DNA from 3 places in the Pseudomonas sp. P4_C1 genome. Region 3 is predicted to be linked to each of the others. Evidence: predicted binding sites of a transcription regulator. Region 3 holds the regulator's gene; each other region holds the start of a gene.

Region 1 (14,497 bases), on a different contig from region 3:
AAACCGTGAGCTGTCGAGCCAGATTTACCTGAAGCTGCGTGACGCCGGGCACATCGCCACGCGCTCGATCACCCAGTATTTCGACCCGGAAAAGAAAATGTTCCTGGCCGACCGCTTCATCAAGGGCACCTGCCCGAAATGCGGCACCGAAGACCAGTACGGCGACAACTGCGAAAAATGCGGCGCGACTTACGCGCCAACCGACCTGAAGGATCCGAAGTCGGCGATCTCCGGCGCCACCCCGGTGCTCAAGGACTCCCAGCACTTCTTCTTCAAGCTGCCAGACTTCCAGGCCATGCTGCAGACCTGGACCCGCAGCGGCACCCTGCAAGACGCCGTAGCCAACAAGATCGCCGAATGGCTGGACGCCGGTCTGCAACAGTGGGACATCTCCCGCGATGCGCCGTACTTTGGTTTTGAAATTCCCGACGAGCCGGGCAAATACTTTTACGTGTGGCTGGATGCACCGATCGGCTACATGGCCAGCTTCAAGAACCTGTGCAACCGTACGCCGGAGCTGGACTTCGATGCGTTCTGGGGCAAGGACTCCACCGCCGAGCTGTACCATTTCATCGGCAAGGACATCGTCAACTTCCACGCCCTGTTCTGGCCAGCCATGCTCGAAGGCGCAGGCTACCGCAAGCCGACCGGGATCAACGTGCACGGCTACCTGACCGTCAATGGCCAGAAAATGTCCAAGTCCCGTGGCACCTTCATCAAGGCCCGGACCTACCTGGACCACCTGTCGCCGGAATACCTGCGCTACTACTACGCGGCCAAGCTGGGCCGTGGCGTCGACGACCTCGACCTGAACCTCGAAGACTTCGTACAGAAGGTCAACTCCGACCTGGTGGGCAAAGTCGTCAACATCGCCAGCCGTTGCGCCGGCTTCATCAACAAGGGCAATGCCGGCGTGATGGTCGACACCAACGCCGCGCCGGAACTGACCGAAGCCTTCCTGGCCGCCGCGCCGAGCATCGCCGACGCCTATGAAGCCCGCGACTTCGCCCGCGCCATGCGCGAGATCATGGGCCTGGCCGACCGCGCCAACGCCTGGATCGCCGACAAGGCGCCGTGGTCGTTGAACAAACAGGAAGGCAAGCAGGATGAAGTCCAGGCCATCTGCGCCACAGGCGTCAACCTGTTCCGCCAGTTGGTGATCTTCCTCAAGCCTGTGCTGCCATTGCTGGCCGCCGATGCCGAGGCGTTCCTCAACGTCGCGCCGCTGACCTGGAACGACCACGCGACCTTGCTCAGCAATCACCAGTTGAACGAGTTCAAGCCGTTGATGACCCGAATCGACCCGGTCAAGGTGCAAGCCATGACCGACGCCTCGAAAGAAGACCTGACCGCCAGCCAGACCGACACCGGCGCAGCCGCACCTGCCGGCAATGGCGAACTGGCCAAGGATCCGCTGTCGCCGGAAATCGAGTTCGACACCTTTGCCGCCGTCGATTTGCGCGTCGCGCTGATCGTCAAGGCCGAACACGTGGAGGGCGCCGACAAGCTGTTGCGCCTGACCCTGGACATTGGTGACGAGCAACGCAACGTGTTCTCCGGGATCAAGAGTGCCTACCCGGACCCATCCAAGCTCAATGGTCGCCTGACCATGATGATCGCCAACCTCAAGCCACGGAAAATGAAGTTCGGCATCTCCGAAGGCATGGTGATGGCCGCCGGCCCTGGTGGCGAAGAAATCTACCTGCTCAGCCCTGACAGCGGCGCCAAGCCAGGTCAGCGCATCAAGTAAATTTCTGCGCTGAACCGATCCCACAGCCGTGCCTGACGCGACTGTGGGATTTTCATGTCTGGCCCACCCTCCCGCCTTGCCGGATAATGCCTAAGCTTTTCAGACCATCTCCTGTAGGAGCGAGCTGGCTCCTACAAAAACTACCGTTCCTGCCGGCACGAACAATGACCGAAATCCTGCTTACGCTCATCAGCGCTGCCCTGATCAACAACCTCGTGTTGCACTGGCCGTTGGCCGTCGATCCGTTGCTGGCCGGCCAGCGCCGTCAGGTCCATGCCTTGGGCATTGCGACGACGTGCCTGATCCTGGTCGTGGGCATGCTCGGCTACGCGCTCTATCACTGGCTGTTGGTGCCGCTGCAATTGACGCCGTTGCGTCTGTTTGTGTTTCTGCCATTGAGCGTGCTGCTGATCAGCCCGTTGCTGAAGTTTCTGGCGCGGTTGTTTTCGACACTGCCGTTTGAAGGCCTCTGGCCGTTGCTGCTGGGCAATGCCGGCGTGCTCGGCGTAGCCTTGCTCAATGCTCAGGAAGACAAGGGTTTCTTTCACGCCACAGCCTTGGGCCTCGGTGCAGGGCTGGGCTTCTGGCTGGTGCTGAGCCTGTTCGTTGATTTGCGTGAACGTACGGCCGGCAACGATGTTCCCCTGCCCTTTCGCGGCCTGCCGATCGACCTGATTGGTGCCGGCCTGATTGCAGTGGCTTTTCTCGGATTCAGCGGACTGATCAAAACATGAGTCTGATTCAACGCATCGACGCACTCTTGCCGCAAACCCAATGTGGCAAATGCGGCCACCCCGGGTGCAAGCCGTACGCCGAAGGCATCGCCAGCGGTGAGCCGATCAACAAGTGTCCGCCCGGTGGCAAGGAAACCATCGCGGCCCTGGCCGAGTTGCTGAAGGTGCCTGTGCTGGAACTGGACATCACTCGCGGCTCGGCACCTGCGCAGATCGCCTATATCCGCGAAGCCGAGTGTATTGGTTGCACCAAGTGCATTCAGGCCTGTCCGGTCGATGCCATTGTCGGTGCAGCCAAACTGATGCACACGGTGATCATCGATGAGTGCACCGGTTGCGATCTTTGCGTGGCACCGTGCCCGGTGGACTGCATCGAAATGCGCCCGCTGCCAATGGACACCGTATTGCCGGTTGTCGGGGGCCTGGCCCTCACACCGCAAGCACGGCAGGCCCGCACCCTCAAGCGCGATCACGCACGGCGCCGCTTCGAACAACGCAATGCCCGCTTGCAGCGCGAAGAACAACAGAAAATCGCCGAACGCCAGGCCCGGCAACGTGCCGCGCAACCTGCCGAGGCGACTGTCGACCCGGTGCAGTCCGCCCTCGAGCGTGTTCGCGCACAGAAAGCCGCCAATGCCGATGCCGCGCTGAAAAAGGCGAAAATCGATGTCGCGATGAGTCGGGCGCAGCTGCAAAAATCGCTGAAGGCGTTCGGGCATCCGCCAACCTTCGAACAGCAATCGCAGTTGATCGTCCTGCAACAGCAGTTCGAAGCCGCCGAACAAAAACTGGCGCAACTGGAAACCATCACCCCACCAGCCCCTGCGCCGGCGGTCGCAGCGGTGTCGTCAAATGACGCCGATCTGAAACGGGCCAAGATCCAGTTGGCCATGCGCCGCGCCGAACTCAAGAAGGCTCAGGCCAGTGCAGCACCGGCGGAACAAATCGAAGCCCTGGAGCGCGCACTCGGTGAAGCCGAACGCCAGGTGGACGCCCATGCCAGCCCTTGAAGCGGTTGATGATCGCCTGCAACAGGCGATGAAACTGGTGCTGCTGGCCACGCTGCCAGGAATACTGGCGGCGTTCTGGCTGTACGGCTGGGGCGTGTTGATCAATCTGGTTCTGGCGACCGCTGCTGCGCTGGCCGTCGAGGCCGCCGTCGTGCAATGGCGCAGGCGGCCGCTACAACCAACCCTGAGGGACGGTAGCGCGTTGGTCAGTGCCACCTTGCTGGCTCTGGCGCTACCGCCTTACTGCCCATGGTGGCTGACCCTCAGTGCTGCCGCTTTTGCCATGGTGTTTGGCAAGCACTTGTATGGCGGTGTCGGCTCGAATCCTTTCAACCCGGCGATGCTCGGTTTTGCTCTGGTGCTGGTGACCTTCCCCCAACCAATGACCCATTGGCCATCGTCCCATGGCATGGATCTGCCGAGTGGTTTGCAGCAAGTGTTCGGTGTCGGCCAGGCGCCGGATGCATGGGTGCAGGCCACGGCACTGGACAGTCTGCGGATCAACAAAAGCCTGACCATGGATGAACTGTTTGCCGGCAACCCGGCATTCGGCCACTTCGGCGGCCGGGGAGTGGAATGGATGAGCCTGGCGTTTCTGGCAGGTGGATTGTTTCTCCTGCAACGGCGGGTGATCAGTTGGCATGCCCCGGTCGGCATGCTGGCCAGCCTGTTCATCATCAGCTTGCTGTGCTGGAACGGGTCGGGCTCCGACTCCCATGGTTCACCGCTGTTTCATCTGCTTAGCGGCGCAACCATTCTGGGGGCGTTCTTCATCATCACCGAACCGGTGTCCGGCGCCAGAAACCCAGGCGCGCGACTGCTGTTCGGCGCTGGCGTCGGACTGCTGACTTATCTGATCCGTACCTGGGGCGGCTATCCGGACGGCATCGCCTTTGCCGTGCTGTTTATGAACCTGTGCGTGCCGGCGCTGGAGAGGTTCGTGGCGGCCAGACAACAGCCGGAGGCACCATGAACCGGACGTCAAGCATCGCGCTTCTAGTGCTTTTGACCGCACTGGGCCTTGGTGTGACGTACTTCGTGCAGCTCGGCAGCGCGCCGCGCATTGCAGCCGAACAGCGCCTGATCGACAGCCGTAATCTGCTGGACCTGATCGCGCCGGACAGCTACGACAATCAACCACTCGAACACCCCATCAGGGTCGAATCAACTGCCCTGACCAACAGCGCCTTGCTCGGTGGCTATCTGGCGACCCGGACCGATCAACCCGTCGCAGTGTTGCTGCGCAGTCAAACCCTTGGCTACGCGGGTGCCATCGACCTGTTGATCGCTGTCGACGCCAATGGCAGGTTGCTGGGCGTCAAAACCCTCAAACAGTCGGAAACCCCTGGACTGGGTGCGCGGATCGCCGACTGGCCCAATGCCTGGCTTCAGGTTTTTTCCGGCAAGTCTCGAACAGAACCGGGCGACAGTGGCTGGGCGTTGAAAAAGGATCAGGGGCAGTTCGATCAGATTGCAGGTGCGACTATCACCTCAAGGGCGGTGATCAATGCCGTCCACGATGCGTTGCGCTACTTCGATGAACACCGGCAACAACTGCTCGGAAACCCTGCCCATGGATAACTCATCGACTCCGCGCAACGCCTTGATGCTGACGCCGCTGATCGGCGCTAGCGAGTCGCTGATGGCCGCACTTGGCCTGTGCCTGATGTTCATGGTAGTGACCCAGTTGTTCAGCCTGGCCATGGGCGCCCTGCGATCCCGACTGGTCCCGGCGAACCGTTTGCTGGCCAGCATCCTGTTGGCAACCACGCTCACCAGTTGCGCGGAACTCATGGCACAGGCCTGGTCGCTGCAATGGCAGCAGCATCTGGGGTTTTATGGCGCTTTGATCGCCTTGCAATGCGTCGTACTGGAACACACGGGATTCTTTCAGAACAGCTGGCACACACGCCTGCGACTCAATGGACAGTTTGTCGTGCTGATGATCGCACTGGGCCTGCTGCGCGAACTCATCGGCAACGGGACACTCGGAAATCACCTGGCGTGGCTGATCGGCGCTACGCAAACTGACTGGCAAGGCTGGGTACTGATGGCCGATGGCGGGCTGCGCCTGGCCACATTGGTCCCTGGCGGGTTCATTCTGCTCGGATTGCTGATCGCCGCCTGGCAGGCCTGGCGACCCAGCTCCACACATTGATCGTCTTCGAGGAAACGCACTGCCCATGAATGCCGCAAAACGTCTGGAAATTTTCCGCAGGCTGCACGAGGACAACCCGGAACCAAAGACCGAACTGGCCTATTCCTCACCGTTCGAATTGCTGATTGCCGTGATTCTCTCGGCGCAGTCGACCGATGTCGGCGTCAACAAGGCCACAGCCAGGCTGTTCCCGGTCGCCAATACCCCGGCAGCGATCCATGCCCTGGGTGTCGAAGGACTGTCGGAGTACATCAAGACCATCGGTCTGTACAACAGCAAGGCAAAAAACGTGATCGAAACCTGCCGCCTGCTGGTCGAGCGCCACGCAGGTGAAGTGCCACAAACCCGCGAAGAGCTGGAAGCACTGCCCGGCGTCGGCCGCAAAACCGCCAATGTGGTACTCAATACGGCATTCCGTCAGCTGACCATGGCCGTCGACACGCATATTTTCAGGGTCAGCAACCGGACTGGCATTGCTCCCGGCAAGAATGTGATTGAAGTCGAGAAAAAGCTGATGAAATTCGTGCCCCGGGAGTACCTGCTCGACTCCCATCACTGGCTGATCCTTCACGGCCGCTACGTTTGCCTGGCCCGCAAGCCCCGATGCGGGAGCTGCCGGATCGAGGACTTGTGCGAATACAAGCACAAAACCTCCGACGATTGAGGCGCTATTAGGTTTATTGAATTGTCGATTGAAAAAATCTTTTTTACCCGCCGGGAGATTGTCGATATAAGGAGCGCCAAAGGCCTTCTTAGCCTGGAGTAACTAAATGAGTACTGGCAAAGAGCAATTGGACGTAGAAGACGACTTCACCACCGCCGAAACCGATGATGCTGAGCCGGTGGTTGAAGCAGCGAAAACTAATCTGAGCAAACGCCGCACCATCGACAATCTGCTGGAGGAGCGCCGACTGCAAAAGCAATTGGCCGATTACGATTTTGACTTATGACACCTGAGAGCCTCCCGAAACGGAGGCTTTTTTTTAAGTGCCATACTCTGGTGGACGCCCCTTGTCGCACAATTACGTCATCACACCAGACCATTGCGTTGTGCCAACTCGATCAAATCGACCAGAGACCTCGCATTCAGTTTGAGCAACAGGCGGGTCTTGTAAGTACTGACTGTTTTATTGCTGAGAAACATTCCATCGGCAATCTCTTTATTGGTCTTTCCTCGGGCCAACTGTTGCAGGACCATCATTTCCCGCCCCGACAATCGATCAACCATATCGGCCTCGCTGGCGTTCCCCAAACTGCAACGCACGGTATGCAAGGCTTGATTAGGAAAGTAACTGTAGCCTGACAACACGGCCTTTATCGCACTGAGCAACTCCGTCAGGTCTTGTTGCTTGCAGACATAACCGGCCGCACCGGATTGCATGCAACGCATTGAAAAATGCCCCGGCGCCTGGGAAGTCAGGATCAGAACTTTCATCGGCATTGAGGTCGAAGACAAACGCGCAATGACTTCCAACCCGTCCAGCTTCGGAATCCCGATATCCAGAATGACAATATCCGGCATAAGTTCACGGGCCAGTTGCAGTGCATCCACACCATTATCGGTTTCTGCAATAACTTCGTAGCCATGACGTTCCATTAGCATACGTACCGCAAGACGAATGACGGGGTGATCATCCACGATCAGCACTTTATTCATGGGCAAGTCCAATTTTCGCTGTTCGAATTTTTAGAGCCCGCACAATAGCCTAGTCGTTTCACCCATGGCATGTCGCCCCTCCCAGCCACCCACACCAAGAGACATCCCCTACAAACAACACGGATTCCTCCTACAAAAATCCCTCGAACGGAATGAGTTGAAAACTGTGTCAGCGTCAGTGTGTCGCACTTTCCAGCCGTCACCTCTATCGATTTACGACCAAAATTTTCCGAGAGCCCGCCTGAGCGGTCGCGCCCTGACAAACATAAGCCTCTACCCCCTGTTAAAACGTAACTGATATTTTCGCACTAAACATTCACACCAGAAATATCACACATCAGGCATCCAATTACTCTTACAGCAAATAATATTTTTTGAGCAATCATTAAAGCACCACCAACACCCAAAGAACCGAAGAAAACACAACGACCACTACATAAAACCACTCGAAAAAGACAATAGAGCATGAATATGGAACATAATAAAAAACGAATCACCAACCCGATGACAATTATCGCGATATTCGCAGCACTCTCTGAGACATCGGCAGCCATTTCTCTACCCTTCCTCGACCAAGAGGAAAGAGAACTCTATGTCTGGTTTCTGATCAGCTTTCCGTTTTATTTACTTTTGCTTTTTTTCGTGACACTCAACTTCAACTACAAATCCCTTTATGCGCCCTCCGACTTTGAAAAAGGAAAACACTTCATGAGGGTCATGGATGTTGCCGGGCGGCCGGAAAAAAAAGCGTCCGGGAAGTCCTCTGGGAGTTCCGCTCTGGAAACGTCGACGAATGACCGGCGGTCAGCTCGGACGCCCTGCGGCGCACAGGGCCCACCAACGGAAATTGGCCTGCAAAGCACCGTATTTGTTCAGCATCGACTTCAGTTACCGGAGTTTATAAAAGACCTGTACATCGTGGATGCACGCTGGATGAGCAAGGAGGTCGAGTTTGGAGCGCTGCTGGAAAACCTCCAGAGGCCACGGGAAAAGACGGCGTACGTGATTCTGTTTGTCACCTGTGCCGTTTCGGAGACTTTACTGAAAGCCAGTGCGCTTAAATATTCAAAGCAGGCCAGGAAGCGCTGTGCCGCCTTTTATGTTGCCTACAATCTGGACTCGCACAGGTTGTCGGTCATTGATCAGGCCGGGCAACCGGCAAACAACAATGTGTAGTACAGGTCAGACCATTGGAAGGAGGAAAACAGGAAATCATCAGCGCAAACGAAAACACCCGACAACGTAGCAACTGGCGTCACACCCCGTTTTCAGGTACCTGACCTCATCGAGGACGAGGTCAGGTATCCATCACGATCTCAAAGGTCTCAGAACAGCTTCCGGCCTTTATTCGCCGCAATGCGCATGCGCAAGGCGTTGAGCTTGATGAAGCCCGCCGCATCCGCCTGGTTGTACGCGCCGCCATCTTCTTCAAAGGTCGCGATGTTGGCGTCGAACAGCGAGTCGTCGGACTTGCGGCCAGTGACGATCACATTGCCCTTGTACAGTTTCAGGCGCACAACGCCGTTCACGTTGACCTGGGACGCATCGATCATCTGTTGCAGCATCAGACGCTCAGGGCTCCACCAGTAGCCGGTGTAGATCAGGCTGGCGTACTTGGGCATCAGCTCGTCTTTGAGGTGCGCCACTTCGCGGTCCAGGGTGATCGATTCGATCGCACGGTGGGCGCGCAGCATGATGGTGCCGCCCGGGGTTTCGTAGCAGCCGCGGGACTTCATGCCCACATAGCGGTTCTCGACGATGTCGAGACGGCCGATACCATGTTCGCCACCGATACGGTTCAGCGTTGCCAACACGGTGGCCGGAGTCATTTCGACGCCGTCCAGCGCGACGATGTCGCCGTTGCGGTAGGTCAGTTCCAGGTACTGCGGCTTGTCTGGAGCGTTTTCCGGGGAAACGGTCCAGCGCCACATGTCTTCTTCGTGCTCGGTCCAGGTGTCTTCCAGCACGCCGCCTTCATAGGAGATGTGCAGCAGGTTGGCATCCATGGAGTACGGGGATTTCTTCTTGCCGTGGCGTTCGATCGGGATCGCGTGCTTATCGGCGTAATCCATCAGCTTTTCACGGGACAGCAGGTCCCATTCGCGCCAAGGGGCAATCACTTTCACACCTGGCTTCAAGGCGTAGGCACCGAGTTCGAATCGAACCTGGTCGTTACCCTTGCCGGTGGCGCCATGGGAAATGGCGTCAGCGCCGGTTTCGTTGGCGATTTCGATCAGGCGCTTGGCGATCAGCGGACGAGCGATGGAAGTACCCAGCAGGTACTCGCCCTCGTAAACGGTGTTGGCGCGGAACATCGGGAAAACGAAATCGCGCACGAACTCTTCGCGCAAGTCATCGATGTAGATCTCTTTGACGCCCATGGCCTGCGCCTTGGCGCGTGCCGGTTCGACCTCTTCGCCCTGACCCAGGTCAGCGGTGAAGGTCACCACTTCACAGTTATAAGTATCCTGCAGCCACTTGAGGATCACCGAAGTGTCCAGGCCGCCGGAATACGCCAGAACGACCTTGTTTACGTCCGCCATGCCATCACTCCACGGGATTCTACGGAAAGCCGGGAAGTCTACCGCTCATGCAGAATAATTTACAGTGGCGCGACAGCTTATGACGACGAAGCGACAGATTCTGTCGAGAGCGCGACGATGACCGGAGAGTCAGGAAGTTGCCGAGATGGCCGCTTTCGTCGCTTGTGGGGCGACTTGTTCCGTAGATGCTCCGCGCTCCAGGCGTACCGCTACCCGACGGTTCTTCGCACGGTTGGTGTTGCTGGTATTAGGCGCCAACGGATAACGTTCGCCATGGAAACGCACAGTGATTTGCGACTCCTGGATGCCGTTGGCCTTGAAGAAATCCATCACTGCCAGGGCTCGGCGCCGCGACAGGTCGCGGTTGGTCAGGCGGTTGCCGCTGTTGTCGGAGTGACCGTCGAGTTCGATGTGATTGACCGTCGGATCGGCCTTCATGTACTCCAGCATCACCTGCAACTTGGCCTTCGCGGCGCTGTCGAGTTCGATTCCGCCGCCGGGGAAGCCGATTTCGGATCGCTTCACCTGTTCGAAGTTCTGCGGCAACAGTTTGGCCACGCAGCTTTGATAATCGGCAAACGCCTTGGTGAACCTGACCGGCAGCAAGCGCACTTCCGACACCCGGCCATCCCCCGAAGAATGGCGAACCACCGGGCTGCGACCGTCCATCAGTCCGCTGATCAGGCGCCCGGCCTGAACCTGTGAACTGTTGAACAACACGTTGCCGCTGCCGATTCTCACCGTTCCCAGGTTGATATCGTCACGCCCCGGTTGCCACGGTGCCGCAGCGGCCAGCAAGGTCGCCGAGCCCCCGCCCATCATCGGGTTATAGGCTTTCAGACGAAACGTTGCCTGCTCACCGGCCTTGCGCACGAACTCGCCCGAACCGAAGTCGGTAATCGGCTGAGTCAGGCGGCATTCGAACTTGTCACCTTCGACCGTCCACTCAATGCTCTCCAGACGAGTCTGGAAAGTGAGCGCCATCGCGGGAAGGCTGGCAAACACACTGAGCAAGGCTAAATAACGCTGGCGCACGGGAGGCTCCACTGGCTTCTACAACAAAAAGACCGACACACACATGTTTACGGCATACCTGTTGGATATCGGAAGCTTCCTGCAAAACTTGATAGCGAGTGCCTGCAAGAGTCTTTTCCGGTAGCATTCCCTTGAGTTTGACCCGCCTGGAATCCCCTCATGTCCGACCGCCTGACCCTGCTGCGTCCCGACGACTGGCACATTCATCTTCGAGATGGTGCCGTGTTGACCAATACCGTCGCGGATGTCGCGCGCACCTTTGGCCGCGCGATCATCATGCCCAACCTGGTTCCACCAGTGCGCAACGCGGCCGAAGCCGACGGCTATCGCCAGCGGATTCTCGCTGCCCGCCCGGCCGGCAGCCTGTTCGAGCCACTGATGGTCCTGTACCTGACCGACCGCACCCAGCCCGAAGAAATTCGCGAGGCCAAGGCCAGCGGATTCATTCACGCCGCCAAGCTGTACCCGGCCGGCGCGACTACCAACTCGGATTCTGGCGTCACCAGCATCGACAAGATCTTTCCTGCACTCGAGGCCATGGCCGAAGTCGGGATGCCGTTGTTGATTCACGGTGAAGTCACCCGAGGCGATGTCGACGTTTTCGATCGCGAAAAAATCTTCATCGACGAGCACATGCGTCGTGTGGTCGAGCGTTTCCCGACCCTCAAAGTGGTGTTCGAACACATCACCACCGCGGACGCCGTGCAGTTCGTCAACTCGGCTTCGGCCAACGTCGGCGCGACCATCACGGCTCACCACCTGCTGTACAACCGCAACCACATGCTGGTGGGCGGGATTCGGCCGCACTTTTATTGCCTGCCGATCCTCAAGCGCAATACGCACCAGGAAGCCCTGCTCGACGCCGCCACCAGCGGCAGCGACAAGTTCTTCCTCGGCACCGACTCGGCGCCCCACGCCCAGCACGCCAAGGAAGCGGCCTGCGGCTGCGCCGGTTGCTACACAGCCTTTGCTGCCATCGAGATGTATGCCGAAGCCTTTGAACAGCGCAACGCGCTGGACAAGCTCGAAGCCTTCGCCAGCCTCAACGGCCCGCGGTTCTATGGTCTGCCGGCCAACACCGATCGCATCACCCTGGTCCGCGAAGAATGGACCGCCCCGACCAGCCTGCCATTTGGCGAGCTGACCGTTATCCCGCTGCGCGCCGGTGAAAAACTGCGCTGGCGCCTGCTGGAGGAACACGCGTGAGTGAAGACCATTTCGACGACGAACTGGAAGGCAATGGCGGCGGAGGCGGTCCTCGTCATCCAATGGCTGCCAGGTTCCGTGGTTACCTGCCAGTTGTCGTCGACGTAGAAACCGGTGGCTTCAACTCAGCCACCGATGCCCTGCTGGAGATCGCCGCGACCACCATCGCCATGGATGAAAAGGGTTTTGTTTACCCGGATCACACCTACTTTTTCCGTGTCGAGCCGTTCGAAGGCGCGAACATCGAAGCGGCCGCCCTGGAGTTCACCGGGATCAAGCTCGATCACCCGCTGCGCATGGCCGTGAGTGAAGAGTCTGCCCTGAACGATATCTTCCGCGGCGTGCGCAAGGCCCTCAAGGCCAATGGTTGCAAACGGGCGATCCTGGTCGGGCATAACAGCAGCTTCGACCTGGGCTTTCTGAATGCAGCGGTTGCGCGCCTGGACATGAAGCGCAATCCGTTCCATCCGTTCTCCAGTTTCGATACCGCAACGCTCGCGGGCCTGGCCTACGGTCAAACCGTGCTGGCCAAGGCTTGCCAGGCAGCGGACATCGACTTCGATGGTCGCGAGGCTCACTCGGCCCGTTACGACACCGAGAAGACCGCTGAACTGTTCTGCGGCATCGTCAATCGCTGGAAGCAAATGGGCGGTTGGGAAGATTTCGACGATTGATGCTGTTGGCTCTTTGTGGGAGCGAGCCTGCTCGCGATGGACTAGAGAACACTGCGGGGTGTCAGGCTCCCAGCGTCATCGTTGACGACCATCGTCGGAACGCCGCCCGGAGCAGGCTCGCTCCTACAGTGACCAGAAATCCCGCCCATAAAAAAACCGGCCTCGAAGGCCGGTTTTTTTGTACCTGCTTTTTATAGCTGGAGCGTGCGCCTTACAGAGCAGCAGCGTGCTCGGTCAGGTAAGCCGCAACGCCTTCTGGCGAAGCGTTCATGCCTTTGTCGCCTTTTTTCCAGTTGGCAGGGCAGACTTCGCCGTGCTCTTCGTGGAATTGCAGAGCGTCGACCAGACGCAGCAGCTCTTCCATGTTACGGCCCAGCGGCAGGTCGTTGATGATCTGCGAACGGACAACGCCTTTGTTGTCGATCAGGAACGCGCCACGGAAAGCCACGCCGTCAGCGGACTGAACGTCATAGGCTTTCATGATTTCCTGCTTGATGTCGGCAGCCATGGTGTAGCGAACTTCGCCGATACCGCCATTGTTGACCGGGGTGTTGCGCCAGGCGTTGTGGGTGAAGTGCGAGTCGATCGACACAGCGACCACTTCAACGTTACGCGCCTTGAACTCGGACATGCGGTTGTCCAGAGCGATCAGCTCGGACGGGCAAACGAAGGTGAAGTCCAGTGGGTAGAAGAACACCAGGCCGTATTTGCCTTTGATCGCCGAAGACAGGGTGAAGCTGTCAACGATCTCGCCATTGCCGAGTACGGCCGGTACGGTGAAGTCAGGGGCTTGTTTGCCTACGAGTACGCTCATTGGATATCTCCTGGTGTAATAGCGTGAGAAACAGGGTTCGTATCAGCCTGCCACCCTGAGGCGACAGCCCTGTGACACGATCCCCGGTCGCAAAAGACCGGTCATCATACACCGCGTGTTTGAGCTGGATTAGCTGTTTTTTCCCGGTACGATGAAATCCTCATCGGTTTTGTATCACCGATTCGCCAGACAGACCGTTCGTCAGCCATCCCCGTTTATGACGGAAAGTGCACTGAAACCACTTTGACAATCATTCTCGTTAACATTAAGATCCATCGCAATTGAGTCACAATCAGCGACGGTCCTTCCTTATGTATGTTTGCCTCTGCACTGGCGTCACCGACGGTCAAATCCGCGATGCGATCTATGAAGGATGCTGCAGCTACAAGGAAGTCCGAGTGGCCACCGGCGTTGCCAGTCAATGCGGCAAATGTGCCTGCCTCGCCAAGGAAGTGGTCCGCGAGACCCTGACCAAACTGCAAACGGCTCAGGCTGCAATTCCTTTTCCAGCGGAATTTACCGCGGCTTAAATATCGAATTTCAAAGAACCGGACATATGTCCGGTTTTTTTATGTCTCAAAATCAACTAGTTATGCTCTAGACGCGGAACACAAACATTCTTATTCCGATTAATTTTCATTTAAGTTTCAATAACTTAGGTTTGACACTCTTAAATACGCAGCTCAAACTCTGCCCTATTGACAGCTAATAAAGGGCAGGACCCCATCATGAAAGGCGACGTTACAGTCATCCAGCATCTCAACAAGATCCTCGCCAATGAGCTGGTCGCGATCAATCAATACTTCCTGCATGCGCGCATGTATGAAGATTGGGGCCTGAACAAGCTCGGCAAGCACGAGTACCACGAATCCATCGACGAGATGAAGCACGCGGACAAGCTGATCAAGCGCATTCT
Region 2 (6,342 bases), on a different contig from region 3:
AGCGAGCCATAACCCTTGACCTGGGCACCGATGCTGCCGGTCAGCGCAGCCAGCGCCGGCACCAGTTGCGGGGTCGCTTCCTTGCTGCGCACATATTCGGACAGCACCGGGCGCGGGTCGGCTGGCGCTGGCAGCGGAGCAGCTTTGACCAACGCTTGCTGGGTGACTTCGGCGACCGCCGCGAACTGCAACGCTTGATCGGCCGGCATGGTGCGGTTCAAGGCGTAAGCCATTGGCAGCGTGCCCACCAGAATCAGCATGATCAGGCCCATGCCTTTCTGGCCATCGTTCGAACCGTGGGCAAACGACACACCGGTGCAGGTCACGATCAACAGGCCGCGAATCCACCATGGCGGCGGGGTCTCGCCCTTTGGCTCCTTGTACAGCGCACGATTCTTGACGAACGCGCGCAGCGCCAGCAACAGCAGCGCGGCGCAGCCGAAGCCGACCAGTGGCGAGAGCAGTAGCGCGTAACCGATCTTGGTGGCTTGCGCCCAGTCCACGCCACTGGTGCCGTCGCGGCCGTGCATCAGGGCGTTGGCCACGCCGACCCCGATGATCGAACCGATCAGGGTGTGCGATGACGACGCCGGCAGGCCCAGCCACCAGGTGCCGAGGTTCCACAGGATGGCAGCGATCAGCAGGGCGAAGATCATTGCGAAACCGGCGGACGAGCCGACTTGCAGGATCAGCTCCACCGGCAGCAGGGCGATGATGCCGAACGCCACCGCGCCGCTGGACAGCAGCACCCCGAGGAAGTTGAAAAATCCGGACCAGACCACCGCCACGTTCGGCGGCAGCGAGTGGGTGTAGATCACCGTGGCCACCGCGTTGGCGGTGTCGTGGAATCCGTTGACGAACTCAAAGCCCAGGGCGATCAACAACGCCACGCCGAGCAGCAGGAACGGCGTCCAGGTGGTCACCACCGTGCCGAGTTCGTTCATGTCGTGCATCAGGCTGTAGGCGGTAAACAACAAGCCGATGGCCAGCACGGCAAAAAACACCACGATGGTGATCAGGCCGGGCTTTTTGTCGAATTGCGGTTTGGCACTACTGGCGGGCGCCGGGGCGGCGGTGAAGGAGGGCGTAGCCATCACGGACATTCCTGAGGAGGGAGGTGTATCAGTGATAATCGTTGCCAATTGTTACAGGGAGACTGCTTTGGGTCAGTGTTTGGGTTTTTCGCAGGCTGCTGATCTGAAGTCGAGCGCTTAAAACTGTGGGAGCGAGCTTGCTCGCGATAGCGGTGTGTCAGCCGACAACAATGTTGGATTTGCCGACGTCATCGTCGGAACGCCGCCCGGAGCAAGCTCGCTCCCACAGGGGGCCGGGTGCGTTCAATAATCCTGCTGCTTGCGAAACGCCCAGCGCCCGGCGATCACGGTAAAGGTCGCGACCAGCGCCACGAGGATCCAGAAACCCTGCGGATCGCCGGCCAGCGGAATGCCGCCGACGTTCATGCCGAAGAAGCCGGCGATGATGTTGATCGGCAGCGCCAGCACCGTCACCACCGTCAGGGTGAACAGCGTGCGGTTGGTCTGTTCGTTGATGTTGGCGGCGATCTCTTCCTGCAACAACTTGATCCGCTCACCCAGCGCCGTGAGGTCGTTGATGATCAGCGCGAACTCCTCGGTGGATTTGCGCAGCTCCTTCACGTCTTCCTTTTGCAGCCATTGCGGTGGCCGGTTGAGCAGGCGCAGCAAGGAGCCTGGCTCCAGCGCCAGCAGCCGTTGCAAACGCACCAGCACCCGGCGATTGGCGCCCAGCTCGGCGCGGTTGGTCGACAGCCGCGAAGAGAGCAATTCATCTTCGATCTGATCCACGCTCTGGCTGGTCTTGCGCACGATCTGGGTCAGCACTTCACCCTGGTCGCGCAGCAAATGCACCAGCAACTCCAGCGGGGAGCGAAAGCATTCCCGGGCCTTCACCGACGAGCGCAGTTTGTCCACCGAGTGCAGCGGTTGCAGGCGGGCGCTGATGATCAGCCGGCTGCGGGCGCACACCCAAAGCGTCGAGACGTCCGACGAGACCATGTTGCTGAGGTTGAACACCACGTCGTTGACCACCGCCAGCAACGCCGAATCGACATGTTCGATGCGCGTCGAGCGTGAGCCTTCGTGCAGCGCTTCGAAAAATTCCTCGGGCAATTCCAGATGACTCTTCATCCAGCGCTCGCACGCGGCATGGGCGAGGTTCAGGTGCAGCCACAGAAATTGCTCGTCGCTCTCCGGTTGTTGCAGGTACTGCAAGGCCTCGGCCGAATTGATTTCCCGGCCAGCCTCTCCGGGGTGAAAGCTGAAACCGTAGAGCAGGCCGAACAGATCCGTGTCGCGATGACTGTGATCGATGCTGTGGTTCATGAGGGCTCGCAAGGAGAGACGCCTGTCGCAGGTTTCGCAGGTTCACTTGAGCGGCATCATCGCAAGGCGGGATGACGTTTTTGTGACGGGGAAATAACGCAAACGATTGCGCTACCGGCGGTCGGGATTTTCTCAAGAACCGCTCTGGCTAGCCGATCACGCTTGGGTTGAGTTGCGCGCCGCAGGCCTCGGCCGGGACCGCAGACAGGGATGTCCGGACACTTTTCACGCCTTTACGGGCGTGCCTCATTCCTGTCATGAGTACCCTCCGATGTTTTTGCAAAAGTCCCTGAGAGCACAAATTCTCGCGCTGCTGAGCGGCAGCCTGCTGGCGATGCTGTTGATCGCCCTGGCGTGCTTTCACTTCCTGTCCAGCGGCGTGCAGAGCTACGCCAATCTGATCGAGGGCCCGCTGCATACCTCGCAACTGATCGATGAAGCCAACCTGCAATTCAAGGTGCAGGTGCAGGAGTGGAAAAACGTCCTGTTACGTGGCAAGCAACCGGCGGACCTGAGCAAGTACTGGGGGCAATTCGAAGACCGTCAGCGCGATGTGCAAAACAGCCTTGGCGAACTGGCCGGGCAGAAGGGCATCGAGCCGCAGCTCAAGAGCCGCATCGAGCGCTTGCGTGACGAGCATCGCCAATTGGGCGCGGCCTATCAGAAGGGCCGGGACGCGTTCGTGGCCGCCGGTGGTGACCCGACGGCGGGCGACACCGCGGTCAAGGGCATGGACCGCGCGGCCAGCGATCAGATGAGCGAACTGGTCAGCGAATTGCGCAAGCAGGGCGCCGAACAATCGACTCTAATCAGCGCCGCTGCCGATCGCACGGTGTTGCTGGGAATTATCGTGATGCTGGTTTCGGGGCTGCTGATCGGCCTGCTGAGCCTGTGGCTGGTCAACCGCAACCTGGTCGAGCCGATCCGCAAATTGATCGAATACGTGGCACAGCTCAGCCAGGGGCGTATTGCCGAGCGCGTCGCCAGCACCCGTCAGGACGAGTTGGGCAAACTGGCGATGGCCGCCAACACCCTGCGCGATTTCCTCGCCGAAACCTTCAGCCGTTTGCAGCGCAGCGCGTCTGACCTGGACAGCGCCAGCGGTGAGTTGAACTCGATCGCCACCGTGATGGCCGGCGGTACCAACGAGCAGTTCAATCGCACCGATCAGGTGGCCACGGCGATGAACGAAATGTCCGCTACCGCACAGGAAGTGGCCCGTCATGCCGCTGAAGCGGCGCGGGCCGCCGACGATGCCGACCAGTCCGCCCAACAGGGCGAAAAAGTCATGCAGGGCACCATCCACACCATCACCCAAATGCGCGGTGAAATCGCCAACACCGCCACGGTCATTCGCCAACTGGAAACCGACAGCGGGCGCATCGGCAAGGTCCTGGAAGTGATCCGCGGCATCGCCGAACAGACCAACCTGCTGGCGCTCAACGCCGCCATCGAAGCGGCCCGCGCCGGTGAGGCCGGACGCGGATTCGCGGTGGTGGCCGATGAAGTGCGCAGCCTGGCCCAGCGCACGGCGGCGTCGATCATCGAGATCAACCAGATCATCCAGACCGTGCAGACCGGTGCAATCGAAGCGGCCCAGGCGATTGAAAGCGGTCAGTCGCGCAGCGAACAAAGCGTGCAGCAAGTGACCGAGGCCGGCGCCATGCTCGAACGCATCACCCTGGCCGTGGAGGCCATCCGTGACATGAACCGCCAGATCGCCACTGCCGCCGAAGAACAGACCTCGGTGGCCGAAGACATCTCGCGCAACCTCACCGAGATCACCAGCATCGCCAGCACCAACCTGGACAACGTGCAGCGCACTGAAGCGGCCAGCAGCAACCTGCACGGTTTGTCGGGGCAGTTGAACGAGGTGACGGCGCGCCTGAGCGCTTGAACCCAGAATGCACAAAAGCCGCACGACTTCTCGATCGTGCGGCTTTTGTGCGTTTCGCGATTACGTGTCCTGTTTGTTCTTCAGGACCTTGCCGTTGGAAGCATCGATGTCCACATCCCACTCGACGTTCTTGGCGTCACGCAGTTCGACTTCGTACTCGTAACCGTTGAAGTAGTTGTCCAGTTCGGTTTTGTTGATCGTTGCACCCGGGTGCAGATCCAGCGCGATCTTGTTCAGATCTTCCAGCGCCTTGATCTTGCCGTCCTTGACCAGTTGCGGGATCTCATCGACCCGCACATCGGCCTGGGCCAGGCCCGCGGCAAAGGTCAGGGTTGCAGCGGTCAACAAAGCAGTCAGGGTCTTCATGGGCTTCTTTCCTTGGGTGATCCGTTCAAGTGAGATCAGGCTAGCCTGTGTAACTTAATCCACCCTTAAAACCCTCTGCATGTCCTGCATCAATCCCTCTGTGGGAGTGAGCCTGCTCGCGATGCAGGCACCTCGGTGTCGTGCCAGGCAGGGCTCAATAGCCGTTGTTCTTCAATACTTGATCGACACTCGCCGCCGGGCGTTTATAGAACTTCAACAACTCGCTGGCGCGGTTGGTGAAGATGCCGTCGACTCCGGCGTCCATGACTTTCTGGTAGTCCACCGCTTCGTCGATGGTGTAGACGTGCACCAGCAGGCCCTGATCGTGGGTGTACTGGTTCATCCACGGTTGCACCAGATCCGAATAACTCTGGTCGCCACCCTGGGTCAGTGCGGCGGACGGGCCGGTGCCTATGGCGCCCTGGGCCTTCGCGTAGTCGACCCAACGCTGGAATTCGGCTTTGTCCTTCGGTTCCTGTGCGGCGTAGTACGCGGCCTTGTCCCTGGCGCCGGACTCGGCAAATTTCACCTTGGACTTGGGCTCGATACTGCCTTCACCGACCCACAACAGCAGGATCTTCGGCACCTTCGGCATTTCCTTTTGCAGCAGTTCGAGGCTGCTCTTCTCGAAGGTCTGCAGGACCACCTTGCCTTTGCCCTGGCCGACCGCCAACTCGCTTTTTGCCAGTTTCGAACCGGTCGGGCTCAGCCAGCCGCGGTCCTGAAGTTTTTCCTTGAGGTCGTGTTCGATGCCGGGAAACTGCTTCGGCTCCTTGGTCTCGATGTACAGGCCGGGCTTGTGCAGGGAGTTGCCCTCGGCGATGTCGATGATTTCATCAAGGGTCAGAATCTTCAGGCCCGCGAAGGCGGGACGTGCGCGATCCGGGTACGCGGCATTGAACCAGCTGCCCGCATCCAGGGTTTTCAGCTCGACCATGGTGAACGCATTGGCCGGGCTGTCCTTGCGCTCGGGGAATTTGCTGGCAACGTCGGTGGTGCGTTGCAGATTATTGTCGTGCAGGGCAAACAGTACGCCATCCTTACTGCGCTGCAGGTCCATTTCCAGGTAGTCGGCGCCCAGGTCGCGGGCCGTCTTGTAGGCGGCGGCGGTGGATTCCGGCGCATCGAAAGACGCGCCACGGTGAGCGATCACCGCTGGATGCGGAATGCCCAGGCGGGTCGCCAGTGCCGCGGGACCGGGTTCGCTGGCGGCCTGTGCGTGGCCGACGCACAGGCCGAGCAACAGGCTCAGTAACAGGGCGCTTTTAGTAAAGGTTACGGGCATGGTCGAGATCCTTTCGCAATGAGGGGGCGTCCCTTTTAACAACTGATCATTGCAGGCGCTATCGCGAGACCGACACGAACCTGTCCAAAGCTGATGTTCGTCAGCGTTTTTGTGCGCCCGGTTGCAGTACGCTGGGGTCCTGCAATTCCCCGGCAGAGGGAAACGCAGGCCCTGCGTGCAAACCAACGATCACCATTGCGGGGTTTACCATGCGCATCACTTCCCAGCTCATCTGCCAGGCTGCCGACCAACTCAAAGGCTTCGTCGGCCTCAACCGCAAGACCGGCCACTACATCGTGCGTTTCAGCGAAGACTCGTTCGGCATGGACGTGGCAGACGACGGCATCATCCCGACCAGCGAATTTGTCTGGGTCACTGGTCCCGGGCAGACCATGACGCTAAAGCGCGAATTGATTCAGTTGCTGCTGGACCAG
Region 3 (10,500 bases):
GACGACAAAGCCGATCCGCTGCGTGCCCACCGAAAGGATCACCACATGGCCTTCGCGCTGCTCTTCGTGAGCGGCGGAGCTGACCAGCCAGCGTTTGAGATAGAACAATGGCAGTGCCTTGTCCCGCACGATCACCACTTCCTGGCCGTCCACGACGTTGGTGGTCGACAGGTCGAGGTGGAAGATCTCGTTGACGTTCACCAGCGGGAACGCAAACGCCTGGTTGCCGAGCATGACCATCAGCGTCGGCATGATCGCCAGGGTCAGCGGCACCTTGATGACAATCTTCGAACCCTTGCCCTTGGTTGAGTAGATATTGATGGTGCCGTTGAGCTGGGCAATTTTGGTTTTCACCACGTCCATGCCCACGCCGCGCCCGGAGACGTCGGAAATCTCGGTCTTGGTCGAGAAACCCGGAGCGAAGATCAGGTTGAAGCAATCCGACTCGCTGAGACGGTCCGCCGCATCCTTGTCCATCAAGCCTTTCTTCACGGCGATGCCGCGCAGAACATCGGCATCCATGCCCTTGCCGTCATCGGAGATGGACAGCAGGATGTGGTCGCCTTCCTGTTCAGCGGACAGAATCACTTTGCCGCTGCGAGGCTTGCCCATCGCTTCGCGATCAGCCGGCTCTTCGATACCGTGGTCGACCGAGTTGCGCACCAAGTGGACCAGCGGGTCGGCCAGGGCTTCGACGAGGTTCTTGTCGAGGTCGGTTTCTTCGCCGACCAGCTCCAGGTTGATCTCTTTCTTGAGCTGGCGAGCCAGGTCGCGAACCAGGCGCGGGAAGCGCCCGAAGACTTTCTTGATCGGTTGCATCCGGGTCTTCATGACCGCGGTTTGCAGGTCGGCGGTGACCACGTCGAGGTTCGACACGGCCTTGGACATGGCTTCGTCGCCGCTGTTGAGGCCCAGGCGGACCAGGCGGTTACGCACCAGCACCAACTCGCCGACCATGTTCATGATCTCGTCGAGACGCGCGGTATCGACGCGTACGGTGGTCTCGGCTTCGCTGGCCGGTTTTTCCGCCGGTGGCGCGGCCGGAGCACGGGCAGCAGCCGGTGCAGCAGCGGCTACCGGGGCCGGTGTTTCGGCTTTGGGCTCGGGTGCCTTGGCCACAGGTTTCGGCGCCGCTGCCTTCGCGGCCGGCGCGGCAACGGACGTGTTCGATCCGCTGGAAACCGTCGCCTTGCCGACTTCGCTGAACTTGCCCTTGCCGTGCAACTCGTCGAGCAGCGATTCGAATTCGTGATCGCTGATCAGATCGCTGCCGGCCGCCGCAGCGGCTGGCGCGGCAGGAGTCGGTACTGAAGCAATGGCCGATTCGAGCGCATCGACAGCGAAGTTACCCTTGCCGTGCAGTTGGTCGAGCAGTGCTTCGAATTCGTCGTCAGTAATATCGGAGCTGTCGCCGGCCGCTTTCGGGGCCTCTGGCGCAGCCGGCGCCGGGACCACCGCGTCAATGGCGAACTGGCCCTTGCCATGTAGTTGATCGAGCAACGACTCGAACTCGGCATCGGTGATTTCATCGCTGGCAGCAGCATCGCTGACCGGCACAGAAACAGGTGCCGGCGCCTCGGCCTGAGCCTTGACGGCGTTCAGCGAGTCCAGCAGTTGTTCGAATTCATTGTCGGTGATATCGCCCGATTCGCTTTCAGCCACAGGCGCTTCGACCACGGCGGCGACAGGTGCAGCAGCCGTCTCGTCAGCCGATTGCGGTTCGGCCAGACGTGCCAGCGCCGCGAGCAGCTCCGGTGTAGCGGCCGTGATCGGGCCGCGATCGCGGACCTCGCTGAACATGCTGTTCACCGCGTCCAGCGCCTCGAGAACCACGTCCATCAGTTCCGAATCGACGCGACGTTCACCCTTGCGCAGGATGTCGAACACGTTCTCGGCGATGTGGCAGCACTCCACCAGCTCGTTGAGCTGGAGGAAGCCGGCGCCCCCTTTTACAGTGTGAAAACCGCGAAAAATTGCATTGAGCAGATCCGCATCATCCGGACGGCTTTCCAGCTCGACCAGTTGCTCGGACAGTTGCTCTAGAATCTCGCCGGCCTCAACCAGGAAATCCTGAAGGATCTCTTCATCGGCGCCGAAGCTCATTAAGGGGGTGCTCCTACAGGTCTAAAAACCCAAAAAACCTAAAATTCTAAAACTCTAAAATCCCAGGCTGGATAACAAATCGTCCACATCGTCCTGACCGGACACAACGTCTTCTCTTTTATCGGCATGAATCTGCGGACCTTCACCCTGAGAGAGATGTTTTTGTGGATCTTTTTCAGCAAGCATCGCTTCACGGTCATGTTCGATGCCCGCAAAGCGGTCCACCTGACTGGCCATCAGCACGAGCTTGAGCAGGTTGCTTTCGACTTCGGTGACCAACTGGGTCACTCGCTTGATCACTTGTCCCGTGAGGTCCTGGTAATCCTGGGCGAGCAGGATGTCGTTGAGGTTGCCCGACACCGCGCGATTGTCCGTGCCGCTGCGCGCCAGGAACCCCTCGACCCGTCGGGCCAGTTCACGAAACTCTTCGGCGCCGACTTCGCGACGCATGAAGCGCCCCCAGTCCGCGCTCAAGACCTTGGCTTCATCGGCCAGGCCATTGACCAGCGGCGTGGCACTTTCCACCAGGTCCATGGTGCGGTTGGCCGCGGCCTCGGTCAGCTTGACCACATAGCCCAGACGCTCGGTGGCGTCGGTGATCTGGGACACTTCTTCGGCTTGCGGCATGTGCGGGTCAATCTGGAAATTGACGATCGCGCTATGCAGTTCGCGAGTGAGCTTGCCCACTTCCTGATACAGGCCGCGGTCACGGGTCTGGTTGAGCTCATGGATCAATTGCACCGCGTCGCCGAACCTGCCTTTTTCAAGGCTCGCGACCAATTCGACGGCGTGTTTTTTCAGGGTCGACTCAAAGTCGCCCAATGAAGTTTCGTTATTGCCCATAGCTCCCCCGTGGCGCACTCATCAACCGATGCGTTCGAAAATCTTCTCGATTTTTTCTTTCAACGCCTGGGCCGTGAAGGGTTTGACCACATAGCCGTTAACACCGGCCTGGGCCGCTTCGATGATCTGCTCACGCTTGGCTTCAGCGGTCACCATCAACACCGGCAGGTGCTTGAGCTTTTCATCGGCACGCACGTGACGCAGCAGATCGATACCGGTCATGCCAGGCATGTTCCAGTCCGTTACCAGAAAGTCGATGCTTCCGCTGTTGAGCACCGGAATGGCGGTAGTGCCATCGTCGGCCTCGACGGTGTTGGTGAACCCAAGGTCACGCAGCAGGTTCTTGATGATCCGCCGCATCGTTGAGAAGTCATCAACGATGAGGATTTTCATGTTCTTGTCCAATTCGACCTCCAAGCAGTCTTAAACGCGCCCAGCACCTGGACGCGCCATTTCAATCAATCCGGCAAAGCACTCAATGACTGTCTGGAGCACAACAGATCGCGACCGGCGCAGCTCAACACCACACCGGCCTCGTTCGCAGTGTCCCCCACACTGCCTTCAGCGCGCTCGCCACTCCCCCAAACGCCCCCGCAAACGGGCCGCGCACTGGCTGTGTAACTGGCTGACCCGAGATTCGCTGACCCCCAGGACCTCACCGATTTCCTTGAGGTTCAACTCTTCGTCGTAGTACAGCGCCAACACCAGTCGCTCACGCTCCGGCAAATTGGCAATCGCCTCCGCCAGCGCAGCCTGGAAGCGTTCATCTTCCAGATCGCGTGACGGCTCGATATGAGCACTCGCGCCATCCTCGTGCAGCCCTTCGTGTTCGCCGTCCTGCAACAGATCGTCGAAACTGAATAACCGGCTGCCCAGGGTGTCGTTCAAAATCCCGTAGTAATCGTCGAGACTCAATTGGAGTTCGGCCGCAACTTCGTGATCTTTAGCGTCACGGCCGGTTTTCGCTTCAATCGAGCGAATGGCATCGCTGACCATGCGCGTATTGCGGTGAACCGAACGTGGCGCCCAGTCCCCCTTGCGCACTTCGTCGAGCATGGCGCCGCGGATTCGAATGCCCGCGTACGTCTCGAAACTGGCGCCTTTGCTGGCGTCATATTTGGTCGACACTTCAAGCAGGCCGATCATCCCGGCCTGGATCAGGTCTTCGACCTGGACGCTGGCCGGCAGGCGCGCCAGCAAGTGATAGGCAATGCGTTTAACCAGCGGCGCGTAACGCTCGATCAGCTCGTACTGCGCATCACGGGCCGATTTTTTGTAGAGGTTGTAACCGCTTGCTGTCATAGAACCGGTCCTGCTGTCTGCTGCACGAGGCGCTCGACGAAAAATTCCAGGTGCCCGCGCGGGTTGGCAGGCAGTGGCCAGGTATCGACCTTCTGCGCGATGGCCTTGAATGCCAGCGAGCACTTGGAGCGCGGGAAGGCTTCGTAGACGGCACGCTGTTTCTGCACGGCCTTGCGCACGCTTTCGTCGTAGGGCACCGCGCCGACGTATTGCAGGGCGACGTCGAGGAAGCGATCCGTGACCTTGGTCAACTTGGCGAACAGGTTGCGTCCTTCCTGCGGGCTCTGGGCCATGTTGGCCAGAACGCGGAAGCGGTTCATGCCGTAGTCGCGATTGAGCAACTTGATCAAGGCGTAGGCATCGGTAATCGAAGTCGGCTCGTCGCACACCACCAGCAGCACTTCCTGGGCTGCGCGAACGAAACTGACGACCGAGTCACCAATGCCCGCAGCGGTGTCGATCACCAATACGTCGAGGTTGTCGCCGATATCACTGAAGGCCTGGATCAGGCCGGCGTGTTGCGCGGGGCTCAGATGCACCATGCTCTGAGTGCCGGATGCGGCCGGAACGATTCGGATGCCGCCGGGTCCCTGCAGCAGTACATCGCGCAGTTCGCAGCGGCCCTCGATCACGTCGGCCAGGGTACGTTTGGGTGTCAGGCCCAGCAGAACGTCGACGTTCGCCAGTCCCAGGTCGGCGTCCAACAGCATGACGCGCCGGCCAAGCTCAGCCAGAGCCAGGGACAAGTTCACTGACACATTAGTTTTCCCGACGCCACCTTTGCCGCCGGTCACCGCAATCACCTGTACGGGATGCATGCTGCCCATGTTATTTCTTTACCTTGTCTTGCATAGACGGAGGCCACATTACTGGCTGCGCGTTCGCAATCGGAACAATGCATGGCAGACCATCGATGTAGGTACAAAAACTGTTCATTACTACCTTAGCCAACCTGCTTGGTTTGGCTGTGGTAAATATCAGCGAACATGTCAGCCATGGCTTCTTCGCTGGGTTCTTCCTGCATTTGTACGCTGACGGCGCGACTGACCAACTGATGACGGCGCGGCAGATGGAGATCATCCGGAATCCGCGGGCCATCGGTCAGGTAGGCCACGGGTAACTCATGACTGATAGCCAGGCTCAACACCTCGCCCAGACTAGCCGTCTCATCCAGTTTAGTCAGGATGCAGCCAGCGAGCCCACAACGCTTGTAACTGTGATAAGCGGCGGTTAGAACCTGTTTTTGGCTGGTGGTTGCCAGGACCAGATAATTTTTTGAGCGGATACCGCGACCGGCCAGGCTTTCGAGTTGCATACGCAGGGCCGGATCGCTGGCCTGCAGGCCAGCGGTATCGATCAGCACCACCCGCTTGCGCAGCAAGGGTTCCAGCGCCTGCACCAGGGACTGGCCCGGATCGACGTGGGTCACCGACACGTTGAGAATGCGCCCCAGGGTCTTGAGCTGCTCCTGGGCACCGATGCGGAAGCTGTCCATGCTCACCAGCGCAATGTTCTGCGCGCCGTACTTGAGCACGTAACGGGCCGCCAGCTTGGCCAGGGTGGTGGTCTTGCCCATGCCGGCAGGGCCGACCATGGCGATCACACCGCCCTCCTCCAGCGGCTCGACCTCGGGGGTAGCGATCATGCGCGCCAGGTGCGCCAGCAACATGCGCCAGGCCTGACGAGGTTCTTCGATCCCGGTAATCAGCGCCAGCAGGTCGCGCGACAGCGGGCCTGACAGGCCGATGCGTTGCAGGCGGCGCCAGAGGTTGGCCTGGTCCGGACGGCTGCCTTGCAGCTGATTCCAGGCCAGGGAGCCCAGCTGGACTTCCATGAGTTCGCGCAGGCTGTTGAGCTCGAATCGCATCGAGTCGAACGCCCGCGGGTCCACGCCACCGGACGCTGGCGCAGCGGCTGGTGCGGGGCGACGGGGTTCGGCGTACGTCGGCTCGATCAGCGGCTCGGCGGCGGTCAACGGCAAGCCGGCGAACAACTGACGGTTGGTGCTCTGGTCGCTCTCGCCATCGCTACGCAGGCTCAATTCGGCCTGGGCGGTGACGATCCGCGACTGAGTCTTGCGCAGCTCGTCCTCGAGCTCCATGTTCGGAACCCGCGGCGCCAGCGCCGACAACTTGTAATCCAGCGCAGCCGTCAGCTCGACACCTCCGGCGATCCGGCGGTTGCCAATGATGGCGGCATCAGCGCCCAGCTCATCGCGAACCAGCTTCATGGCCTGACGCATATCGGCGGCGAAAAAACGCTTAACTTGCATAAACCACTACCTCAGCCGTTGGGCCCTACTGTCGCAACGATGGTCACTTGCTTGTTGTCAGGGATTTCCTGGTAAGCCAACACGTGCAAACCCGGGACTGCGAGCCGACCGAATCGCGAGAGCATCGCGCGAACCGGACCGGCCACCAGCAGAATCACCGGCTGACCTTGCATCTCCTGCCGCTGCGCCGCGTCGATCAACGAACGTTGCAGCTTCTCAGCCATGCTTGGCTCCAGCAGAACGCCTTCTTCCGAGCCTTGCCCGGCCTTTTGCAGACTATTGAGCAATATCTGTTCCAACCTTGGCTCCAGCGTGATGACTGGCAGCTGCGACTCAGTGCCTACAATGCTTTGCACGATTGCACGGGATACGCCAACCCGCACAGCAGCCACTAGCGCGGCGGTATCTTGACTCTTGGCGGCATTGTTGGCGATAGCCTCGGCAATACTGCGGATATCGCGCACAGGCACTTGTTCGGCCAGCAGCGCTTGCAGCACCTTGAGCAGCTGCGACAGCGAAACCACGCCCGGCACCAGCTCCTCGGCCAGTTTCGGCGAGCTTTTGGCCAGCAATTGCATGAGTTGCTGCACTTCTTCGTGACCGATCAGTTCACTGGAGTGCTTGTAGAGAATCTGGTTCAAGTGGGTAGCCACTACGGTACTGGCATCGACCACCGTATAACCGAGGGATTGCGCCTGGGCGCGCTGGCTGATTTCAATCCAGACCGCCTCCAGGCCAAAAGCCGGATCTTTGGCGGTAATGCCGTTGAGCGTGCCGTAGACCTGCCCCGGGTTGATCGCCAGTTCGCGATCCGGGTAAATCTCCGCTTCGGCCAGAATCACCCCCATGAGGGTCAGGCGATAGGCACTGGGCGCCAGGTCGAGGTTGTCGCGGATATGCACCGTGGGCATCAGGAAGCCCAGGTCCTGGGACAATTTCTTGCGCACCCCCTTGATCCGCGCCAGCAACTGGCCACCCTGGTTGCGGTCCACCAACGGAATCAGGCGATAACCCACTTCCAGGCCGATCATGTCGATCGGTGTCACGTCATCCCAGCCAAGCTCCTTGGTTTCCTGGGCGCGTGCCGGCGACGGCAGCAGCTCCTGCTGGCGCTTGACCTCTTGCAGGGCCTGCACCTTGGCGACGTTCTGCTTTTTCCAGAACAGGTACGCGCCACCAGCCGCCAGGGCCGCCATGCTCAGGAACGAGAAGTGCGGCATGCCGGGCACCAGGCCCATGACCGCCATCAAGCCCGCCGCCACCGCCAGCGCCTTGGGCGAGGCGAACATCTGGCGATTGATTTGCTTGCCCATGTCTTCCGAACCGGATGCACGGGTCACCATGATCGCCGCGGCTGTCGATAACAACAGTGATGGCAATTGCGCCACCAAACCGTCACCGATGGTCAACAGCGCATACACCTTGCCGGCGTCGGCGAAGTTCATGTTGTGCTGGAAGATACCGACCGCCATGCCGCCGATCAGGTTGATGAACAGGATCAACAGGCCGGCGATGGCGTCACCCCGGACGAATTTGCTGGCACCGTCCATGGAACCGTAGAACTCGGCTTCCTGGGCCACTTCCATCCGGCGCAACTTGGCCTGGTTCTGATCGATCAATCCAGCGTTGAGGTCGGCGTCGATCGCCATTTGCTTGCCGGGCATCGCATCGAGAGTGAAACGCGCGCTCACCTCGGAAATCCGCCCGGCACCCTTGGTCACCACGACGAAGTTGATGATCATCAAGATCGCGAAGACCACGATACCGACCACGTAGTTACCGCCGATCACCACCTCACCGAAGGCCTGGATCACCTTGCCGGCGGCCGCGTGACCGTCCTGGCCGTGGAGCATCACCACCCGCGTGGAGGCCACGTTCAACGCCAGGCGCAACAGCGTCGCCACCAGCAGAATGGTCGGAAACACCGCGAAATCCAGCGGACGCAAGGCGTACACGCACACCAGCAGCACGACGATGGACAGGGCGATGTTGAAAGTGAAGAACACGTCCAGCAGGAACGGCGGCACCGGCAACATCATCATCGCCAGCATGACCAGCAGCAACAGCGGCACGCCCAGATTGCCCCGACTGAGGTCGGCAATGTTGCTGCGGGCACTGTTGATTAACTGAGAGCGATCCACCGGTATTCCCCGTTCCTTTGAAGCAAACTTTTGACGCCGGGTGCCGGCGTAGAGGGGGTACTGCAAGAAGCCTTCCAACTTTTTCGAGGTTTTTGGGTACGGATGTTTTAACGGGAAGTTTACGGCGACAGGACAGACGCTTTCGTGAGCAGGCTCGCACACAGGGGGTCTGTGCAGATCACATATTCTGCGTACAACAAAGATCAAAATGTGGGAGCGAGCCTGCTCGCGAAGAGGCCGTCCCCGCTGCCGCCCATCTCACGACCAACACAAAACCTGTGGGAGCCGGGCTTGCCCGCGATGGGGCCGGTACTGCCGCCGCACCTCTCAGGACGGGCTGCGGACTTCTCAAATCGAACAGATTAATTCACTCGAACCTAGCAGTTCTGCTAGTACCCAACCCTTGCCAAACCGCCAATACTGAGCTCCCGCACTTCGGACCTTCGGAGCAACCTCCCATGACATCGCCGCGCGAAACCGTGCTCTGCCAATATCACTACGATCCCCTTGATCGATTGACCAGTCACGCACTGCCAGATAGCCCCGAGCGCCAGCGTTTTTACTGCAAAAGCAGGCTGGCCACCGAGATACAGGGGGCGATGCGCTATTCGATCGTCCAGCATGGCGAGCAACTGTTGGCGCAACAGCGAGGTGAGGATGGTGCGCCTGATACCACGCTGCTAGCCACCGATCAGCAGCGTTCGGTGCTGCAGGCGCTCAAGGTCGATCATCTACCGCAACCTATCGCCTATTCGCCCTACGGCCACCGTACCGGAGAAAACGGGTTACTCAGCCTGCTTGGCTTTAACGGTGAACGGCCGGATCCGGTGACCGGGTGTTATTTGTTGGGGAACGGGTATCGGGCGTTTAATCCGGTTTTGATGCGGTTTAACAGTCCGGATAGTTTGAGTCCGTTTGATAAGGGTGGGTTTAATGCGTATGCGTATTGCTCGGGGGATCCTCGTAATAGTCGCGACCCTACCGGACATGCCGGTATTTTTGGAGTGTTTAATTTCGCAGATTCTCTGTTCGACACAATACCGCGCACGAAAATACTCTCATCTCGAACAACTGCTTCGAAAATGCTATCAAAAATGAACACTGGAAAAGTGAAAACACCAACAACTTATCCCGAAGTAAAACCAAGCATTCCCGACGACAACAATTACCTTATAGGGTATCACACCACTACGAAAAGTGAGGCACCCAACCTAATATCAAACAGACTAACATCGAATTACGAAGACCCACCTCCAAGTAGAAATCAAGGGATAAAAGGGTTTCACAGTGCTGACTATTATGAATCATACGGCTACAGACATTCTCATTATGCTGCTTACAAAAATGCCGGACTCTCTTATCCAGGAACAGAGACACTTGGCGTATATGTAAAAGATCTTCCGCTGAAGAAGGCGGGAGTTGACTTCACACCAATCTTCAACAGAGAGGCTAGAGGAGGTGACAGTAAAAACGCTGGAATCGTCATCCACCCCCATATGTATGATGATGTGTCCTTCAGAAAAGTCGACCCGAGACGACTACCTGCTCCTTGGGCTAATTCTGTATTCATGAATAAAATAAGGAAAAAGTAAGGCAAAAACGAGCAAAAACGGGGACAGCAAAAACGGAAAAACGGGGACAGATTTATTTTGACCGGCGTAGAGGGGGGTACCGCAAGAAGCCTTCCAACTTTTGCCGGGGGTTGAAATAGAAGGATTTATCGGGGATTTGCTTTGCCAGAACTGACGCCTTCGCTGGCAAGCCAGCTCCTACATTGCGATCAACACAATCCTGTAGGAGCTGGCTTGCCAGCGAAGACATCAGCATAAGCGCTGCCGA

The links. Region 3 encodes FliA, which starts transcription of late flagellar genes. Its sites were predicted from a motif close to CTAAAGTTTNNNNNNNNNNNGCCGNTAA; they were not measured.
Region 1: AC1DU9_RS02840 (flagellar protein MotY) is a predicted target of FliA. The motif match lies at 10,953-10,980, and genes of this name have one in related genera.
Region 2: AC1DU9_RS17170 (methyl-accepting chemotaxis protein) is a predicted target of FliA. The motif match lies at 2,492-2,519, and genes of this name have one in related genera.

What each region holds. Positions count from the first base shown of each region.
Region 1 covers NZ_JBFUHY010000003.1:74,889-89,385, reverse strand. Annotated here, with positions in the region: gene metG (methionine--tRNA ligase) at 1-1,750, shown strand, start outside; gene AC1DU9_RS02890 (electron transport complex protein RnfA) at 1,915-2,484, shown strand; gene rsxB (electron transport complex subunit RsxB) at 2,481-3,494, shown strand; gene AC1DU9_RS02880 (RnfABCDGE type electron transport complex subunit D) at 3,481-4,467, shown strand; gene AC1DU9_RS02875 (RnfABCDGE type electron transport complex subunit G) at 4,464-5,075, shown strand; gene AC1DU9_RS02870 (Rnf-Nqr domain containing protein) at 5,068-5,652, shown strand; gene nth (endonuclease III) at 5,678-6,316, shown strand; gene AC1DU9_RS02860 (PA3496 family putative envelope integrity protein) at 6,423-6,602, shown strand; gene AC1DU9_RS02855 (response regulator transcription factor) at 6,683-7,309, opposite strand; gene AC1DU9_RS02850 (hypothetical protein) at 7,781-8,485, shown strand; gene AC1DU9_RS02845 (argininosuccinate synthase) at 8,635-9,852, opposite strand; gene AC1DU9_RS02840 (flagellar protein MotY) at 9,982-10,887, opposite strand; gene pyrC (dihydroorotase) at 11,047-12,093, shown strand; gene rnt (ribonuclease T) at 12,090-12,767, shown strand; gene AC1DU9_RS02825 (peroxiredoxin) at 12,979-13,581, opposite strand; gene AC1DU9_RS02820 (bacterioferritin-associated ferredoxin) at 13,893-14,111, shown strand; gene bfr (bacterioferritin) at 14,310-14,497, shown strand, end outside.
Region 2 covers NZ_JBFUHY010000029.1:29,438-35,779, reverse strand. Annotated here, with positions in the region: gene AC1DU9_RS17180 (inorganic phosphate transporter) at 1-1,094, opposite strand, end outside; gene AC1DU9_RS17175 (transporter) at 1,338-2,360, opposite strand; gene AC1DU9_RS17170 (methyl-accepting chemotaxis protein) at 2,632-4,257, shown strand; gene AC1DU9_RS17165 (PepSY domain-containing protein) at 4,318-4,623, opposite strand; gene AC1DU9_RS17160 (glycerophosphodiester phosphodiesterase) at 4,778-5,908, opposite strand; gene AC1DU9_RS17155 (DUF2025 family protein) at 6,118-6,342, shown strand, end outside.
Region 3 covers NZ_JBFUHY010000009.1:96,463-106,962, reverse strand. Annotated here, with positions in the region: gene AC1DU9_RS08890 (chemotaxis protein CheA) at 1-2,103, opposite strand, end outside; gene AC1DU9_RS08885 (protein phosphatase CheZ) at 2,158-2,946, opposite strand; gene AC1DU9_RS08880 (chemotaxis response regulator CheY) at 2,968-3,339, opposite strand; gene fliA (RNA polymerase sigma factor FliA) at 3,508-4,248, opposite strand; gene fleN (flagellar synthesis regulator FleN) at 4,245-5,075, opposite strand; gene flhF (flagellar biosynthesis protein FlhF) at 5,192-6,520, opposite strand; gene flhA (flagellar biosynthesis protein FlhA) at 6,532-8,661, opposite strand; gene AC1DU9_RS08855 (RHS repeat-associated core domain-containing protein) at 9,120-10,253, shown strand.